3 regions of the Oxalicibacterium sp. genome follow, and region 1 is predicted to be linked to each of the others. Evidence: predicted binding sites of a transcription regulator. Region 1 holds the regulator's gene; each other region holds the start of a gene.
The links. Region 1 encodes sigma-54, which starts transcription at its own class of promoters, with help from an activator protein. Its sites were predicted from a motif close to TGGCANGNAANCTGCTTT; they were not measured.

Region 1 (6,754 bases):
TCTTGCCAGCCTGTTGTTATTTACGACGCATGCTTATGCTGAGACAGATATCTCCGATACGCCGCTGGCCTCTTCATCAGACAGTGTCGTCAAGCCGAACGTGATGTTTATTCTCGATGACTCGGGAAGTATGGCGTGGGATTATTTGCCGGATGTGGCTAATTTCAGTTCGGCCAGAGACAATAATGGTGACCGTCGCAGCTGGAATTCTCCTCCGCCTTATGGGGAGCGAGCTAGTCAATGTAATGGTGTTTATTACAATCCGAATGTTGTATATACCCCTCCGGTATATGCGGATGGAACAAGTTACCCTGATGCGAATTTCAGTAAGGCATGGGATGACGGCTTTGACACGTCTGATGGCACTAGAGATTTAAAAGATAGCTATTACTATACATATAGAGGAAGTGAAAAGACCCTTGGATTTGTTTATAAGGCAAATGGAGACGTCGATACAACTAAGGAGTTTTATCGGCAGTGCAATAGTAACGAAGGGAGTAACCCAGGATATAGCGTCTTCGTTAAGCATACGGTGACGAGCACTTCTAGTGAGGCAAAAAACTTTGCTAATTGGTACAGCTATTACCGCACTCGTATTCTGTCCATGAAGACGGCAGCCGGCTTGGCGTTCAAGTCTATTGGAGACAATTACAGGATCGGCTATACCACCCATAGCAATACAGGGACTGATTCACAAAGTTCGGAGTTTCAGCAAATCGCGGACTTTACATATGCTTCGGATGGAAGCGGTCAGAAGAACAAGTGGTACAAGAAGTTATATGATGCCGTGCCAAGCGGCGGCACACCATTAAGGGCAGCTTTGTCCAAGGTCGGACGTATGTACGCCGGAAAATTACTTACGGGGGATAACGATCCGATTCAATATTCTTGCCAACAGAATTTTGCGATTTTGGCGACGGATGGATATTGGAATGGGAGTGCCGGTTACAAAATCGATGGTACATCCATAGGCAATGAAGATGGTGGTAGTGATGTGCCACGTCCTTTGCGGGATGATAAAAAAAGCAGCGGTACATTGTCCGATGTTGCCATGTACTACTATCAGACGGATTTGCGGAGCGATGGTGCTACTGGCGCATTAGGCGCAGGTATTGATATCGGAAAAAACAATGTTCCCGGCTCGGGAGCTGATAATGCGATTCATCAGCACATGACCACGTTCACGCTAGGATTGGGCGTGAGTGGCTCATTGGAGTACAACGCTGACACGTTGACGAAACTGACGCAAGGAGTAGTCAAGTGGCCGGTTGCGGAAGCGGACAGTCCAACGGCGATCGACGATCTCTGGCATGCGGCTCTCAATGGCAGAGGCACATACTACAGTGCGCAAAAGGCGGACGATTTGGTATCGGGCCTTAGCAATGCGCTTGCTGGTGTTAGTGCTCGTACCGGAGCTGCTGCATCGGCTTCTACCAGTACGCTTGAGCCGGTAGCAGGAGATAATCAGCTATTTATTGCACTGTATCGCACCGTCAAATGGGATGGCGATTTACAGGCGAAAACCATCGATCCGACAACGGGTGAAGTATCAAATACGGTTGTTTGGAGTGCGCAAGCACAACTGGATCAGAAAGTCACCACGACGTCCGACACTCGAACAATTTATACCTATGATCGTGATGCTTCGAACAAACTGAAGTTGTTTGCCTGGAGAAAGACAGATCCATCGAATGTATTGGATGTGTTGAATGACGACGAAAAAGCTTTGTTCATGAACAAGTGTTCAGGTAGCGACTCACTGCCGTTATCACAATGCCCCGACCTTGACGATAATGCGCGCAAGAAGGTGGACGAAGGAGAAACCTTGGTGAACTTTCTTCGTGGGCAGAGCGGAAATGAGCAGCAGGCCGATAACACAGATTTACTTTATCGAGACCGTGAACATGTATTGGGTGACATGGTGGGAGCGCAGCCTGTCTATATCAAGAAACCGACATTCCCATATGTGGATGAAAATTACGCGACGTTCCGGGACGTGACGCAGGCCAACCGGGCCGCAACGGTTTACGCCGCCGCCAATGACGGTATGCTGCATGCCTTCGATGCAACGACGGGCGCTGAGCGGTGGGCATATATTCCACCGATGGTCTTGCCGAATCTGTACAAACTGGCTGACAAGAACTATGCATCCAAGCATCAATATTATGTGGATGGTTCGCCATCGGTGGGCGATATCTGCCCTAATGCACCTACGACGACATGTCAGGCCAACGAATGGAAGACTATTCTCGTCGGCGGACTGAATAAGGGCGGGAAGGGATATTACGCTCTTGACATCACTAATCCGGACAGTCCCAAGGCGTTGTGGAATTTTACCGATGCTGACGACGCGGACATGGGGCTGAGTTACGGCAATCCTATTATCACCAAACGTGCCGACGGAACCTGGGTCGTCGCACTCACATCCGGTTACAACAATACGAGCGGTGATGGCAAGGGACATCTTTATCTACTGAATGCCAATACTGGTCACCTTTTGCTGAAGCTAAGTACGACCGCGGGCAGTTCAAGTACGCCGAGCGGCTTGGCGAAGATCAACGGCTGGGTCGATAGCTTGAACGACAATACGGCCAAGCGTTTCTACGGCGGCGATCTATTGGGCAATGTGTGGCGTTTCGATACGGATGATCTTGTACTGCCGGAAGGAGCGGAGGCAACTAAATTGGCAGAGTTGGGAAATGTCGGCTCAGTCGGAATCCAACCGATTACCACGCGTCCGTTGCTGAGTGAAATCGAGACGGGCGGTACACGTTATGCTGTCGTAACGATAGGAACCGGGAAATATCTCGGCAATAACGATCGCAATGACAAGTCGCAGCAATCCATTTATGCCATCAAGGATAAACTGACGGATGCGGGTTATGGCCTGTTGCGCCAGGACACGACTTTTGTTCAGCAGACACTGACTACGAATGAGGCGGGAACAGAGCGTGAGGCATCGAGCAATCCGGTGAACTGGAATACGAATTCCGGATGGTATGTCGATCTGAATCCGAACAATGAGTCCCCGGGAGAGCGTGTCAATGTGGATATGCAACAGCAGTTAGGGATTCTGGTTGTGGCCGGTAATGTGCCGGAACAGAATGCCTGTACTGTTGGGGGATACGCATGGCTGTATTTCTTCGACTTCCGCACGGGCAGTTTTATTGAGGCGGATGGGACGGTGGGCCAGCGACTGCGGGGTAATTCATTGGTGGCGGGTTTGCGTTTTCTGAAGTTGGATAACGGAAAAACGATCACGCTGGTGACGGACACCAGCGGTAAGACTACACCGCAGAGCAATCCTGAAACAGGTTCCGGAGGAACGTCCGCACGCAGGGTTTCCTGGCGTGAATTGATTGTCGACTGATTTGTCGATGATGCGGCATGGCGCCTTGTCATCAGTTCCGATTCTTTGCATGGGGGCGGTAGCGATTGCGCATGCCGCCCTCATTTCCGTGCTGTTCATTGAGACGTTTCCTCTCCCGCAGAAGATTCCTGATCTCGTCCATGTAGACCTTCTTCCTGTCGAATTGCGTCGAGAGGTGGCCACATTAACGGAAGATCGTTCAGCGAAAGAGGTGCGAGCAAAGCGCGCGGTGAAGCAGGGTGATATTTCTATATCTCCATCGATGGGTGAGCAGGCAATATTGCCCACAGTACGGTATTACGAAACCCGCGAACTGACTCAAAAGCCGCTGGTGAAGGTGGATGTGCCGACAGAATTGATGTTGAGACTCGATGGGGTAGAACCGCAGATTGTTGTCGCACATCTCTGGATCGGTGAGTACGGTGATGTCGATCGTGTCGATATAGAAAGAAACGACACGCTATCCGAAGAAGGAAAAGTGAAATTGCAGCAGGCTTTTGGCACGGCAGAATTTCATCCCGGTGAAATTGATGGCGTCCCAGTTAAAACGCATATGCGGATTTCCATCCAGCTGGATCGGCCAATTCAATTCCAAAGCGAGAAACGTGGGGCAGAATGAATAAAGGGCGCAATTCGCGCCCTTCTTCATTGACGGCCAAGCTCGGCCGAAATGTTTCTCTTACGAGGCAGCAGCCTCTGCATTGTCCGGCAATCGTTTGATGCCCTCGTGCTGGTGATCCTGCAGTTTCGTTTTGTATTTGATCACCTGACGATCCAGTTTGTCGATCAGCAGATCGATGGCGGCATACAGGTTGTCCGCGATGCTTTCCGCGTGTAGGTCTTTGCCTCGGACGCGTAGGTTAATTTCGGCTTTCTGGCGTTTTTCTTTCTCGGGAAGATTGTCTACAGTCAGGATAACTGCAATGTCGATCACATGATCGAAGTGTCGTTTGATGCGTTCCAGTTTGCCTTGTACGTATTCTCTGATGGCGGGGGTCAGTTCGAGGTGATGTCCACTGATGGTGAGATTCATACAGCGCTCCTAAGGAAATTCACTGGCGGTCCAGGCACCGTTGCCGGCTGCGCCGAACACAGTGACGTAATGCACACTACACAAACAAATCCGGAAGGATTACAACGATTTGCGCAGATTGACCGGTGGAATTTTAAGGGCTTCGCGGTATTTGGCAACGGTGCGCCGCGCTACTACGATCCCTTGTTCCGCCAGCATGTCTGCAATCTTGCTGTCAGAGAAAGGTGTTTTCGGGTCTTCTGCTCCTATCAATTGTTTGATCAGGGCCCGTATCGCGGTAGAGGATGCTTCTCCGCCTGCTTCCGTCGCAACATGGCTGCCGAAAAAGTATTTCAATTCGAACATTCCATGAGGAGTGAGCATGTACTTCTGGGTGGTAACACGAGAAATTGTGCTCTCGTGTAAACCCAGTGTATCAGCAATTTCGCGCAAAACAAGAGGGCGCATCGCGACCGCGCCGTGCGAGAAAAAATTGCGCTGACGCTCGACGATGGCCTGTGCCACACGAAGGATCGTATCGAAGCGCTGGCGCATGTTCTTGATCAGCCATTTGGCTTCCTGCAGTTGCGTGCCGAGCGAACCTTCGCCCTTGTTCTGCTTCAGGATGCTGGCGTACATCGCATTGACGCGCAGGCGCGGCATTACTTCGTGATTGAGCATGACTTGCCAGCCGTTGCGCGTACGCTTGACGATGACGTCCGGTACCACGTAATCGGAGGCATCGCTGGCGAAGACCGCGCCGGGATGCGGATTGCATTGGCGAATGACGGCCTGCGCTTCGCGCAGATCTTCATCGTCGCAATCGAGTGCCTTGCGCAATTTGTTGAAGTCGCGCTGTGCGAATAGCGTGAGATGGTTTTCGACGATGTTCAGTGCCATGCGCCGTGTGACGAACGGAATGCCTTCCATCCGGCGAATCTGCAGGGCCAGACATTCAGATGCATCGCGCGCGCCGATACCGGCCGGATCGAAGCTTTGCAGCAGGCGCAGGGCGACCGACAATTCTTCCGGCTCGATTTCAAGTTCTTCCGGCAGGCGCGCATGGATTTCTTCCAGACTTTCTTCCAGATAGCCGTTGTCGTCCAGTGCGTCGATGATCAGTTCGAGCAGAGCGCGATCGCGCGGTTCGCGTACGGTGACGGACACCTGTTCGAGTAGATGCTCGCGCAGTGTGACTTCATGCGCTTCCAGTTGCGGGCGGGCGTCGTCGTCATCCGGAGATGCCGATTTCGACGTGCGGGCAACATCGTCGAAGCTCCAGTCGCTGTTGTCGGCGTTGCCGTCGGCATTGTTGCCTTCGGCATTCGGCAGATCGCCGGATTCGAAGGACGATTCAGCTTCAGTAGATGGTGCAGGCGATTCTGTCGGGGCATCGCCATCCGGCGCAGTGCCGTTGCCGGCGCTGACGGCGCCGTCCGCCAGCAGGCGCACGGCATTGTCGAGCGGATCGTCGGTGCGTTCCAGCATCGGATTGTCGGCCAGGATCTGTTCGATCTCCTGATGCAATTCCAGTGTCGACAGTTGCAGCAGGCGGATGGATTGCTGCAATTGCGGCGTCAGAGCCAGATGCTGGGAGACGCGTAGTTGCAGGGATTGCTTCATGGTGATTCTCTTCGCGCTTACATGCGGAAGTGTTCGCCGAGATAGACGCGGCGGACGGATTCGTTGGAAATGATATCGTCGGGCCGGCCGCTGGCCAGCACCGCACCTTGATTGATGATGTAGGCGCGGTCGCAGATGCCGAGCGTTTCGCGCACGTTGTGGTCGGTGATCAGCACGCCGATGCCGCGTTCCTTCAGGAAACGCACGATGCGCTGGATTTCGATGACGGCGATCGGATCGACGCCGGCGAACGGTTCGTCCAGCAGCACGAAGCGCGGATTGGTGGCGAGAGCGCGCGCGATCTCGACGCGACGGCGTTCGCCGCCGGACAGCGACATGGCCTGGTTCTCGCGCAGTTTTTCGATCTGCAGATCGGCCAGCAGCGTATCAAGCCGTTGTTCGAGTTGATCCTTGGACAGCGCCTTGCCGTTAACGCGCTGCAGTTCCAGCACGGCGCGGATATTGTCTTCGACGCTGAGCTTGCGGAAGACTGAGGCTTCCTGCGGCAGATAAGAGAGGCCGAGTTGCGCGCGTTCATGGATCGGGCGGCGCGAAATATCGGTGCCGTCCAGTTCGATCTGGCCGGCATCCGACGGCACGAGGCCGACGATCATGTAGAACGAGGTGGTCTTGCCGGCGCCGTTCGGGCCAAGCAGGCCGACCACTTCGCCGCTCTCGACTTGCAACGCGACGTCACGCACGACCTGGCGTGCGCCATAGCTTTTCTGCAATCCGTTGACGATCAGTTT
Region 2 (6,754 bases), on a different contig from region 1:
GCGCTCGACATGCACAAGCGCGAATTGGTGTCGATGTTGTTGGTGCCGATCAAGCCTTTCGCCAGCTTGTTGAAGACGTAGTAATCCTCGGTCAGCAGCTGACCGGAAATATAAAAGCCGACGCTGTCCGGCCCGTGTTCGGCGATCGTGTCGGCGAATTTCTTCGCGAGGAAATCCAGCGTGGTATCCCAACTGGTCCGCTCGCGCTTCATGTCGCGCACGAGGCGTATTTCGGGATGCAATGCACGCGCCTGCTGCTGCAATGCATCGCGCGCAGTCAGGTGCAGCGTACTGCCCTTGGTGCACAGCCGCCCGAAGTTCGCGGGATGGTCAGGATCGCCGCGCACGCCGACGACTTGTGCGCCGTCGGTCTGCACGATGACACCACAGCCGACGCCGCAATAGCAGCAGGTCGCCTTGCTTTCCTTCAGCGCGGCAGGGGCCGTCACGTCGTTCATGCTGCGGCAAGTCCTTTCACCGCTTCGGACGGCGCGTTGAGTTCGGCGAGATCGAGCGACACATCGCCGTTTTCGACCTTCACGGCGAATTTCTGCGTGCAGCCTTCATCCGGCGCCAGCGCGCAGCCCGATTGCAGTTCGATGCTCCAGTTATGCAACGGGCAGGCAACACGCTCGCCGAACACGATGCCTTGCGACAGCGGACCACCCTTGTGCGGGCATTGGTCCAGCAGTGCAAAGACCTTGTTCTCGCTGTTGCGGAAGATCGCGACGTTCGGCTTGCCGGCGCGATTGACGACGCGCGATCCCAGTACCGGGATGTCTTCGACGCGGCAGATGACTTTCCATTGATTCGACATTTCTGTATTCCTTTTTTTGCGTGCGCGATCAGACCGACAGCGGCGTGAATTGACGGGTATCGACGTGCGCCTTCTCCGGCTCGTGCCACGGATCGGCTTCGCCGTCGAGCGAGAACAGCAGGCGTTCGTACAGCGCCTTGCGGTTTTCCTCGTCGTCCAGCACTTTCTTCTTCACATGATCCATGCCCACGCGTCCGACGTAATGCACGGTTCGTTCCAGGTACCAGCCCTCCTCGCGATACAGCTGCAGGAAGGCGCCGGCGTATTCCAGCACTTCCTCGTGCGACTTCACCTTGACGAAGAATTGCGCGACTTCTGTCTTGATGCCGCCGTTGCCGGCGATGTACAGCTCCCAGCCGGAATCGACGCCGATCACGCCGACGTCCTTGATGCCGGCTTCGGCACAGTTGCGCGGGCAGCCGGATACCGCCAGCTTGACCTTGTGCGGCGCATACATGCGCGCCAGCTGGCGTTCCAGCTCCTGGCCCATGCGCGTCGAATCCTGCGTGCCGAAGCGGCACCATTCGGAACCGACGCAAGTCTTCACCGTGCGCAAACCCTTCGCATAGGCAAGGCCCGACGGCATGCCGAGGTCGTGCCAGACGTCGCGCAGATCTTCCTTCTTCACGCCCAGCAGGTCGATGCGCTGGCCGCCGGTCACTTTCACGGTCGGAATCTTGTATTTGTCGACGACGTCGGCGATGCGGCGCAGCTCGGTCGAATTCGTCTCGCCACCCCACATGCGCGGAATCACCGAGAACGTGCCGTCCTTCTGGATGTTCGCGTGCGCGCGTTCGTTGATGAAACGCGATTGCGGATCGTCGACTGCATCCTTCGGCCACGTCGAGATCAGGTAATAGTTGATCGCCGGGCGGCAGCTGGAGCAACCGTTCGGCGTGCGCCATTCCATGAATTTCATCGTATCGGTCACCGTCAGCAGCTTGTTCGCCTTGATCGCGTCGCGCACTTCCTGATGCGTGTGATCGGTGCAGCCGCACATCGGCTTGACCTTGCTGGACGCCGAATAGTCGCCGCCGGCGGTCGCCATGATGATCTGCTCGACCAGGCCGGTGCAGGAGCCGCATGAGGCTGATGCCTTCGTATGCTTGCGCACGTCCTCGATCGTGAACAGGCCCTTTTCCTTGATCGCCTTGACGATGGTGCCCTTGCACACACCATTGCAGCCGCAGACTTCGGCGGTATCCGGCATCGCCGCCGCCTTGCTGAAACCTTCATGGCCGGTATCGCCGGGACGGCTCAGGTTCGCTTCGCCGAACATCAGCGCATCGCGAATCTCGCCGATGTCCTTGCCTTCGCGCAGCATGTTGAAATACCAGCTGCCGTCCACCGTATCGCCATACAGGCAGGCGCCGACCAGCTTGTTGTCGCGCAGTACCAGCTTCTTGTAGACGCCGCCGATCGGATCGGACAGCATGATTTCTTCCGTACCTTCGCCGCCGAGAAAATCGCCGGCCGAAAACAGATCGATGCCGGTGACTTTCAGTTTCGTCGATGTCACCGAACCCTGATAGCGGCCGATGCCGAAGTTCGCGAGGTGGTTCGCACACACCTTCGCCATCTCGAACAGCGGCGCGACCAGGCCGTAGGCAGTGCCGCGATGGTTGACGCATTCACCGACCGCATAGATGCGCGGATCGAAAGTCTGCATCGTGTCGTTGACGACGATGCCGCGGTTGCAGTGGATGCCGGCCGACTCGGCCAGCGCGGTATTCGGGCGGATGCCGACCGCCATCACGACGAGGTCGGCCGAGATCTCGCTGCCGTCGGCGAAGCGCACCGCTTTCACCCGACCATGACCGTCATTGATCAGTTCCTGCGTGTTCTTGCCGAGCAGGAAAGCCAGGCCGCGATCTTCCAGCGACTTTTGCAGCATCTTGCCGGCGGTCGGATCGAGCTGGCGCTCCATCAGCGTATCCGGCAGATGAACAACCGCGACGTCCATGCCGCGCAGCTTCAGGCCATTCGCCGCTTCCAGTCCCAGCAAGCCGCCGCCGATGACGACTGCATGCTTGTATTTGGTGGCCGCTTCGATCATCGCGTTGGTGTCGTAGATGTCGCGATAGCCGATCACACCCTGCAGATCCTTGCCCGGCACCGGCAGCATGAACGGATTGGAACCGGTCGCCAGCAGCAGGCGATCGTATTCGGCCGTCGTGCCGTCGTCGGCGATCACGACGCGCTTGACGCGATCGATCGTTGCGATCTTCTTGCCGAGATGCAGCGTGATGCCGTTCTCCTTGTACCAGTCGACATCGTTCAGCATGATGTCCTGAATCGTCTGCTCGCCGGCCAGCACCGGCGACAGCAGGATGCGGTTGTAGTTGGCATACGGCTCGGCGCCGAACACGGTGATCTCATACAGATCGGGCGCCAGTTTCAGCAATTCTTCCAGCGTGCGTACGCCCGCCATCCCGTTGCCGACCATGACCAGTTTCATTTTTTTCATTGCTGCATCTCACAGAAGAGTTGTTCCCGAATCTAAATAAGCAAAACAGATGCCAGTTCTGTTTCTGTGCGATTTCGTCCAGTTTTTTACTGATTCGCACCGTTTGCGATACGTCCTTGCACCATTCGCATCGCGATGCACCAAGACGTTTACCGATCCGCACAATCCGCACCTGATTGCACTCTGCTTGCACCCCGCCCTGCACCAGCCTCGCACCCAACAGGTGCATCGACAGAGAATTTGGTGCACCGCGCCGCCCATTTTTCTTCCGCATCCGCCAAACCGCTTTCCAAAACGGCTTCATATAAATGGCATAGCAATTGCATATTCAGCGCCGTCATCCATTCCACTCACGCGAGCGCATATGCAAAAGTCATCATTCTGGAAAGCCGGCCATACGCCGACGCTGCTTTCCGCCTTCTTCTATTTCGATCTCAGCTTCATGGTCTGGGTCATCCTCGGTCCGCTGGCCGTGCAGATCGCGGCCGACATCGGCCTGACGCCGGCGCAGAAAGGATTGATGGTGGCCACGCCGCTGCTGGCCGGCGCGTTGCTGCGCATCGTGATGGGCGTCCTGGTGGATCACCTGCAACCGAAGAAGGCTGGCCTGATCGGCCAGCTGATCGTGATGGCTGGCCTGTTGTGGGCGTGGCTGGGCGATCTGCATCACTATCACTCCGTGCTGGTGCTGGGCATCATCCTCGGCGTCGCCGGTGCGGCGTTCTCCGTCGCACTGCCGCTGGCATCTCGCTGGTATCCGCCGGAACACCAGGGCATGGCACTGGGCATTGCCGGTGCCGGCAACTCGGGTACCGCGCTGGCTGCACTATTCGCGCCGTCGCTGGCGCTGGCGTTCGGCTGGCAGGACGTGTTCGGCCTGTGCCTGATTCCGCTCGGCATTGCGCTGACGGTCTATCTGATCTTCGCCAAGGATGCGCCGTCCGCGCCGCCGCCCAAATCGCTGATCTCCTACTTGCAGGTGCTGAAGGATCGCGATGCGTGGTGGTTCATGTTCTTCTACAGCGTCACCTTCGGCGGCTTCTCCGGATTGGCGTCGTCGTTGACGATCTATTTCAACGGCCAGTACGGTCTGTCGCCGGTGACAGCCGGCTACTTCACCGCCGCCTGCGTGTTCGCCGGTTCGATGGTGCGTCCGTTCGGCGGACGCCTGGCTGACCGTATCGGCGGGATCAAGACGCTGTCGATCATGTACATGCTGGCAGCCGGCTTCTTGCTGATCGCCAGCATCGGCCTGCCGTCGGCTGCATTGGCAGCATTGGTGTTCGTGCTGGCGATGCTGTCGCTGGGCACCGGCAACGGCGCGGTGTTCCAGCTGGTGCCGCAACGCTTCCGCAAGGAAATTGGCGTGATGACCGGCCTGGTCGGCATGGCCGGCGGCATCGGCGGCTTCTATCTGGCTTCCAGCCTCGGCTATTCGAAACAGCTGACCGGCAGCTATCAGGGAGGATTGGTCGTCTTCGCCGCGCTGGCTATCGTCGCGCTGCTCGGCCTGACTTTCGTGAAGAGCCGCTGGCGCACCACCTGGGGCAGCGCCGCGATGACGAGTGCGAAGATCTGACCGTCATGCGCTCTCTTCCTCTTTCACCATGCCGCTGATACTGAACGCCGGCCACGCCACGCGCGCCGGCCAGAGACCGGTCAACGAAGACTTCGTCGGCATGGCCTTGCCGGACGAGCCCGAACTGTCGTCCAAGGGCGTGATCGCCGCCATCGCCGACGGCGTCTCCGGCAACGATGGCGGCCGCGAAGCATCCGAATACACGGTGCGCGGCCTGCTGTCCGACTATTACGCGACGTCCGACACCTGGCCTATCACGCAGGCGCTGGACCGCGTGCTGAAGGCGATCAACAGCTGGGTGCAGCATCAGGGCTCGATCCGCGCCGAACTGGCCGGCATGGCGACCACGCTGACTTCCATCGTATTGCGCGGCCGCTTCTATTACTTCGCGCATGCCGGCGACTCGCGCCTCTATCTGCTGCGCGACGGCGCACTGACGCGGCTGACCACCGATCACGTCTGGGATCGCCCCGAGATGCAGCATGTGCTGACGCGCGCGATCGGCCTCGATTCGCAACTGGCAGTCGACCACGGCATGGGAGAGTTGCACGAGGGCGACGTTTTCCTGCTGGCGACCGACGGTGTCTGGACTACCGTCAACGAAACCGCGCTCGCCGCGCAACTCGCCGAACTTGCGTCCGGCACACGCAATGCCGACAGCACGGCCAATGCGTTGATCGATGCCGCACTGGCCGCCGGCACGCACGACAACGTCAGCGCACTCGCGATCCGTATCGATGCCTTGCCGGAAACCGATCTGCGCGATGCTCTATCAGGCTCGCAGCAACTGCCAGTTCCGCCGAAACTCAAACCCGGCCAGACGATAGACGGCTACACAGTTGAAGAACAGATTCATGCCTCAGCCGCGACGCTGCTGTATCGCGTGACCGAACTGCCGCACGGCAGCAACCCACCGCGCAAGCTGGTACTGAAAACCTTGCACCCAGATCGCGCCGATGACGAGCACGAACGCACCGCCTTCGCGCACGAGGAATGGCTGGCCAAGCGCGTCGTCGCGCGCTTCTTCCCACAGGTCATCACGCCCGAACAAAAGAACTATCTGTACTACCTGACGACCTGGCACGACGGCAGCACGCTGCAGCAGCATCTGGATGTCGGCGAACACTTCACGATTCCCGACGTGATCGCATACGGCACGAAACTGGTGCGCGCAATCGGCGCACTGCACCGGCGCAGCATCGTCCATCGCGACATCAAGCCCGGCAACATCCATCTCGGCAGCGACGGCGAGCTGCGCATCCTCGATCTCGGCGTCGCGCAATCCGGCCTGGATGAGGTGCATGCCGCCGCCGGCGACGTGCGCGCGCCGCTGGCCGGCACGCCCTCCTTCCTTGCACCAGAGCAGTTCACCGGCGCGCCGCCATCGCGCCAGACCGATCTGTACGCAGTCGGCGTCACGCTGTATCAATTGCTGACGCGCCGCTATCCATACGGCGAGATCGAACCGTTCCAGACGCCGCGCTTCGGCGAACCGGTCGCGCCCGGCCGCTACCGTCCCGACCTGCCGCACTGGCTGGAGAACGTGCTACTAAAAGCCGTCGCGCGCGATCCGGCCGACCGTTTCGAGACGGCCGAAGAATTCCTGCTCGTGCTCGAACGCGGCGCCACGCGTCCGCTCGCCGCGCCAGCAGCCAAGCCGTTGGTCGAGCGCGATCCGCTGTCGCTGTGGCGCGCGGTCGCGTTGATCTCGGTCGTCGTCAATCTCCTGCTGCTGTATTTGCTGGTCGTCCGATAGACTGCGACGGCCTCGACCAATCCGTTTGCCACGTCCGAACGCCGCTCACGCCGCCTTCGCCGGATGCGCCTGACGGTGATACAGAAATTCCAGCACCGCCGTGCGACAGGCCGAATATTGCGCGTTCTGCGCCAG
Region 3 (6,754 bases), on a different contig from region 1:
CGTACCGAAGCCGACGGCCACGCGCTGCAGCGACGCCAGCACATTCCATCCGATACCCTGATCGTTCGGCCCGTTGCTGTAGAACGGATCGGCGAACAGCTCGGCAGCCGCCTTCAGCGTCACCGTCGGCGACGGGATGCCGTTGTTCTTGTACGAGATGATTTCCCATACGATGCAAAGGAACAGCACGCCGAACAGCGGCGGCACGATTGCCGGCAGGAAGCCGCGCAGCGAAACGCGGCTGGCCTTCGTCGCTTCCTTCCTTGCCGGTGCCGGCATCGTGACAACCGGCACGGCTGCCGTGGTTGCGGCTGCTGCCACAGCCGTATCGGCCTTGGTGCTCGCGGCCGGCTCGTTGATGGTTTGCATGATTGCACTCATGACGCTCTCCTATGCGCGGATCTTGAACGATGCTGCGTAAGCCTTCGGATTCTTGCCGTCCCAGACGGTGCCGTCGATCAGCTTGGACGTGCGCATCACGTCCTTCGGCACGCTGACCTTGGCCATCGCCGCCGCTTCCTTGTACATGTCGATGCGGTTGACCGACTTGGCGATGCCCAGGTAATCCGGATCGTCCTTCACCAATCCCCAGCGCTTGTGCTGCGTCAGGAACCACATGCCGTCCGACAGATACGGGAAATTGACCGCACCATCGTTGAAGAACTTCATGTAGTTCGGATCGTCCCAGGTCTTGCCCAGGCCGTTCGTGTAACGGCCCAGGATGCGCTGATTGATCACGTCTACCGAGGTGTTGACGTAGGACTTGGCAGCGATCGTCTCGGCCATCTTGTTCTTGTTCGACAGCGACGCATCGATCCAGCGGCCCGCCTCCAGCACCGCAGCCGACATCGCTCGTGCCGTGTTCGGATGTTTCGCGACCCAGTCGGACGTGGTGCCCAGTACCTTCTCCGGGTGATCCTTCCAGATTTCCTGCGACGTCGCCGCCGTGATGCCAATGCCATCAACGATCGCACGATGGTTCCACGGTTCGCCCACGCAGAAGCCGTCCATGTTTCCAATGCGCATGTTCGCCACCATCTGCGGCGGCGGCACCGTGATGACCTTCGCATCCTTCATCGGATTGATGCCGTAGCTCGCTAGCCAGTAATACAGCCACATCGCGTGCGTGCCGGTTGGGAAGGTTTGCGCAAACGTGTATTCGCGCTTGTTGGCCTGCATGTACTTCGCCAGCGAAGCGCCGTCTACCGCACCACCATCGGCCAGCGCCTTCGATAGCGAAATCGCCTGGCCGTTGTTGTTCAGGCTCATCAATACCGCCATGTCCTTCTTCGCGCCGCCGATGCCGGCATGCACGCCGTAGACGAGGCCGTACAGCACATGCGCCGCATCCAGTTCGCCGTTGATAAGCTTGTCGCGCACGCCAGCCCACGACGACTCCTTGCTTGGCGTGATCTTGATGCCGTACTTCTTGTCGAAACCCATCACCGATGCCATCACGACGGACGCGCAGTCGGTCAGCGGAATGAAGCCAACCTTCACTTCCGTCTTCTCCGGCTTGTCCGAACCGGCCGCCCACACGCCTCTGGTCGCCAGTCCGCCGAATGCGGTCGCCGCTGCCGCCGCCTTGATGATGGTGCGTCGTGTCGTATTGATGCTGTCGTCTTTCGTCGTCATGTTTTCTCCCGATGCGCGTTGGCGGATAAATGAAATCGCAATAAAAAAGCGTCCGCATCGCCACGCGCGAATTGCGCATGCGATGCGGACGCCTTTGTCCGGAAGGAAGCCGCCGCCGTTGGCTGCTTCCCCGTTATATATTCAGTACACCGTCATTGGTGCATTCCCCATACAGCAATGAACGTGCCAGCAGTTTTCCCTGCAACGGGCACCATTCATGCACGTTTGATGCGTCTTTTTCGTGCAGGCGGCATATCGACGCCACCAAACGATGCACGGTATTTACATTGATCTAGCCAAGCAGATCCGCCGCATCGATAAGGCGCTGCGCCAGTTCCGACAGGCGCAAGTTCTTGTCCATCGCCATCCGCCGCAACTTGCCGTACGCCTCGTCTTCGCTGATGCCATGCCGCTCCATCAGCAATCCCTTCGCACGCTCGACCGTCTTGCGCTCGGCCAGCTTCAGCTTGGTATCCGACAGTTCATTGCGCAGCTTCTGGTCCGCGTTGAAACGTGCCAGCGCCACGTCCAGCACCGGCTTGACGCGTTCGGAAGACAAGCCGGCGACAATATAGGCCGACACACCCGCCGCCATCGCCGCTTCCATGCTGGAGCGATCCTGATCCTCGGTAAACAACACGATGGGGCGCGGCGCCTCGTGCGTCGCCATCACGACATGCTCCAGCACATCGCGCGCATCGGATTCGGCGTCGATGATGACCATGTCCGGCTGCAGCTGCGCGATGCGGTCCGGCAGATGCATGTCGGCCGGGAACACCGCGACGATGTTGTAGCCGGCTTCCAGCAGGCCGATGCGCAATGCGCGTGCACGGCCGTCGCGCTCCAGCGCCATGTCGTCCGCTTCGCTGTCGGCCAGCGTATTGACGATGACGATGCGCAGCGAACGCCTGTCGGAGCGCGCATCCGGCAATGATTGCCTGCTTCCGGCGAGCGAAGAATCGATGTGGTCAGGACGAGTCATGGCAGTGTTCGGCCGTATGGCGCGGCGATGAAAAACGGGGAATACGCTACAATCCACGCAAGAACCACGCCAACTTCGCACCAACCTTCCCGCCCGGCTTTCTCCATGCTCGTTCTCGGTATCGAATCTTCCTGCGACGAAACAGGACTCGCGTTGTACGACACGCAACACGGTCTGCGCGCGCACGCGCTGCATTCGCAGGTACGCATGCACGAAGAATACGGCGGCGTGGTGCCGGAGCTGGCGTCGCGCGACCACATTCGCCGCGCCATTCCGCTGCTGGAAAAAGTGCTGGCCGACAGCGGCATCGCACGCGGCGACATCGACGCGATCGCCTACACGCAAGGCCCCGGCTTGGCCGGCGCACTGCTGGTCGGCGCATCGGTTGCCTGCGGCCTCGGCCTCGCGCTCGACAAGCCCGTGCTCGGCGTGCACCACCTGGAAGGCCATCTGCTGTCGCCGCTGCTGGCCAGCGATCCGCCGGAATTTCCGTTCATCGCGCTGCTGGTCTCCGGTGGCCATACGCAACTGATGCGCGTCGATGGCGTCGGCCAGTACGAACTGCTGGGCGAAACGCTGGATGATGCCGCCGGCGAAGCCTTCGACAAATCCGCCAAGCTGCTCGGCCTCGGTTATCCGGGCGGCCCGGCGATTTCGCGCATGGCGGAATTCGGCGATCCATCCGCCTACAAGCTGCCGCGGCCGATGCTGCATTCAGGGAATCTGGATTTCAGCTTTTCCGGCCTGAAAACAGCCGTGCTGACATTGGTGAAGAATCATCCGGCCAACATCTGCGAACAGGACAAGGCCAACATCGCGCGCGCCTTCGTCGATGCGATCGTCGACGTGCTGACGGCGAAGTGCGTCAACGCGCTGAAGCAAACGGGATTGAAGAAACTGGTGATCGCCGGCGGCGTCGGCGCCAACCAGCAGCTGCGCGAATCGCTGAACGCGGCTGCCGCCAAGCGGAAATTCCGCGTCTACTACCCAGAGCTGGAATTCTGCACCGACAACGGCGCGATGATCGCCTTCGCCGGTGCGATGCGTCTGAAGATCAATCCGAATGCGGCGAAGAAGGATTACGCATTCAACGTCAAACCGCGCTGGCCGCTCGACAGCATTCGCGAGATTTGAATGTGCAGTTTCAAACCGGTGTGCCACGCGGAATCACGGCGCATCTAGACTGCCACTTTGAAACAGCGGCGTTGATGCAAGAAGTATCGATCGCAGCAATCACCCAATAAAAAATCCGGCTTCGTGCCGGATTTTTTGTTTGCTTCATTACTTCGTTTATTTTTTCTTGCTGCCAAGGCGACTTTCCTTGCCCGCCAGCAGATTGCCGATATTCTTTGCGTGACGGAAGATCAGCAGCGCACTCATCGCCACGATCGCCAGCAACATGCCGTCGGTGCCGAACATCAGGCAATAGAAGAATGGCGCAAACACTGCCGCCACCAACGCCGCCAGCGAGGAATAGCGGAACGCATATGCGATGATCAGCCAGGTCGCCAGCGTCGCCAGACCGAGCCAGCCGTTGATCGCCAGCAGCACACCGAGCGCCGTCGCCACACCCTTGCCGCCCTTGAAGCGGAAGAACACCGGCCACAGATGGCCAACGAACACCGCCAGTGCCACCAACGCAATGCCGTTTTCGGCCACGCCGTATTGCGGCCCCAGGTATTTCGCCAGAAGCACCGCCACCACGCCCTTCAGGCAATCGCCCAGCAGCGTCAGGATCGCCGCCTTCTTGCTGCCGCTGCGCAACACATTCGTCGCACCTGGATTCTTCGAGCCATAGCTGCGCGGATCGGCCAAACCCAGCACCTTGCTGACGATGACCGCGAACGAGATCGAACCGATCAGATACGCCGCAGCAACAAACAACGCTGCAAACAACACAGTATTCATAGTTATCTTCTCAACTGATGGCCGCCATCGCGGCCGGAGCGGCGCTCACTATAAAGCACCGCACCTCATTATTCTGTTAATTATTTTCGCAGACTATTCCGGCAATGCGCACTGCACCGGCTTCGCACCCAGTTCGCCCGACAACGCAGCAGGCGCGATGCCAACCAGAAAGCCGCGCCGGCCGCCATTGATGTAGATGCGCTCCAGCGACAGGATGCTCTCTTCCACATACACCGGCATCGCCTTACGCGTGCCGAACGGCGACGTGCCGCCGATCAGGAAACCGGAATGCCGGTTCGCCACTTCCGGCTTGCACGGTTCGACCGACTTGCAGCCGATCTGTCGCGCCAGATTCTTCGTCGATACCTTGCAATCGCCATGCATCAGCACCACCAGCGGCTGCGCCTTCTCGTCCTGCATAATCAACGTCTTCACGACGGCGTGTTCGTCTACGCCGAGTTCACGCGACGACACCGATGTGCCGCCGTGCTCTTCGTAATCGTAAGGGTGCTCGCTGAATGTGACGCCGTGCTTGCGCAGCCATTGCGTGGCGGGCGTTTCGGAGACGTGGTCCTTTTTGGCCATGGTGCGGGTAATTCTAGGAGCTAAAAAAGGGGGACATTATGCCGCAAGACGCGCTTAGCACCTTCCTTCCCCATTCTCCGAACAGACATGCCATGCAGGATTGTTAATTTTCGCTACATACTATATTTATGGGATCAGATCTGGAAATCTTCATCCTACAATGCCAGCGAGAAATATTTCTCATACATGAATGTTTAGGCGGCCTCAGTCGGTCGATATACCAAGAACTACGACAGCATGCAGAGTTCCATATTTCAGCAAAAAATAGGCCGCATTTGTTTTTTGCAGAATTGATATCTAAATATAGTTAGACCTTTATGCGACTGTTTGCAGCCCTAGAGAACGACGCACATCAAGGTTGGGTGTGGCTGCAACGGAGCTCGTTACCCACCCGCTGTGTCATAAAGATCAAGAATTCGCAGAATGGGCGGAGCGTGTACTGTGAGGCGCTACAAATCGATGACAATTTTCTTAAACAGTACAACCAATCGCCGCGCTTCACGATATCTACGCCTACCGAAACATTGGTGATTGGGGCTTGGTACCGAGCTGGTCTTGGTGGGATTCAAACTCAGTCCGACGTCCCTTTGGAGGTTTCTGAGTGCAATTCCTGGTGGGGCAAGTTCAGGGCGTGCACCGGTCATCCTCAAATCGTTGTGCGTCTTGCTGCATGGCTGAGTGGCATCGGTTTGGCTCTCGGTATTGTCGGCCTCGTGCTGGGCATCATTAGCATCTGGCCATCACAAGACCTAACCAATCATTCCAGCGGACCGCCTTCGGCGGCCGCTGAATTTAAACGTTAGCCACCATGCCAAGCTACCCGAGAATTGATAAAAGCGAGGGTTTCATCCGGACCCATGAACTGCTTGAGCAATTGCAGTCTGATGTCGGACAGGCATATGAGACACTCGATACCGATCGCGAGTCTCAGTACTTGAGGCGATGCGTAGTCCGGGCGATCTTCTCTTTCATTGAAGCGTGCGTAGAGACAATCAAAGTAGAAGTCCGCTCAAACATTAGAACGAGGCTGTTCACGCCGGATCTGACCGAAAAAGAGAAAGAAACTCTTGGCTCTCTCCACGTCATAGGTGATAGAAAGACAGATAAGCAATTGCCACTTGATGCCAACATCAAGAGGACATTTCGCTTAGCCGCTAAAGTTTGGGGCCTTGATGGCTACCGGCTCACCACAGGCGGAGAAGACTTTGCGGATTTCCTTCGTGCCAAGGAGGCACGGAATCGTCTAACTCACCCCAGGACCTACTACGACATTCAAGTCACTGATGAGGATATGCACTGTCACACAGTCGCTTATCATTGGGCCTCGGGCGAGTTCAGTAGGCTTTTTCGCATCCGGATCGAGGATCTCGCCAGATCATTGCCTCCGAAGGATGCGAGCAGACTTCTTCAAGGTTCCGGCATCCAGAGTTCCGATGATGGCACCTAACAATTCATTCAAGCCGAACCCACTTCGTGGGTCGGCTCCATCAAGAATCACTTAGCCTCTTTGCTAGCTGCCCGCACCGGGCGTCGCTGAGCTCAAACGTTGGAGGTTTGCATATGCTCGATGCAATTATTTATGCAATTGGAGAAACAACCGCCTATCTAGCAGGAGCCATCATCGGCCGTACTTTTCGCCTAGAA

Region 2: the regulator sigma-54 is predicted to act here: its motif matches at 3,322-3,339, upstream of nirB (nitrite reductase large subunit NirB).
Region 3: the regulator sigma-54 is predicted to act here: its motif matches at 2,672-2,689, upstream of ACO1VH_RS11500 (ANTAR domain-containing response regulator).

What each region holds. Positions count from the first base shown of each region.
Region 1 is NZ_JBMQZD010000005.1:43,204-49,957, forward strand. It holds gene ACO1VH_RS09780 (pilus assembly protein) at 1-3,370, shown strand, start outside; gene ACO1VH_RS09785 (hypothetical protein) at 3,360-3,989, shown strand; gene hpf (ribosome hibernation-promoting factor, HPF/YfiA family) at 4,050-4,403, opposite strand; gene ACO1VH_RS09795 (RNA polymerase factor sigma-54) at 4,503-6,005, opposite strand; gene lptB (LPS export ABC transporter ATP-binding protein) at 6,023-6,754, opposite strand, start outside.
Region 2 is NZ_JBMQZD010000006.1:100,496-107,249, forward strand. It holds gene ACO1VH_RS11460 (nitrate reductase) at 1-458, opposite strand, end outside; gene nirD (nitrite reductase small subunit NirD) at 455-817, opposite strand; gene nirB (nitrite reductase large subunit NirB) at 846-3,284, opposite strand; gene ACO1VH_RS11475 (nitrate/nitrite transporter) at 3,649-4,863, shown strand; gene ACO1VH_RS11480 (bifunctional protein-serine/threonine kinase/phosphatase) at 4,892-6,619, shown strand; gene ACO1VH_RS11485 (ABC transporter ATP-binding protein) at 6,665-6,754, opposite strand, start outside.
Region 3 is NZ_JBMQZD010000006.1:108,539-115,292, forward strand. It holds gene ntrB (nitrate ABC transporter permease) at 1-381, opposite strand, end outside; gene ACO1VH_RS11495 (CmpA/NrtA family ABC transporter substrate-binding protein) at 391-1,635, opposite strand; gene ACO1VH_RS11500 (ANTAR domain-containing response regulator) at 1,928-2,488, opposite strand; gene tsaD (tRNA (adenosine(37)-N6)-threonylcarbamoyltransferase complex transferase subunit TsaD) at 2,723-3,751, shown strand; gene plsY (glycerol-3-phosphate 1-O-acyltransferase PlsY) at 3,908-4,525, opposite strand; gene ACO1VH_RS11515 (aminoacyl-tRNA deacylase) at 4,619-5,110, opposite strand; gene ACO1VH_RS11520 (hypothetical protein) at 5,919-6,557, shown strand.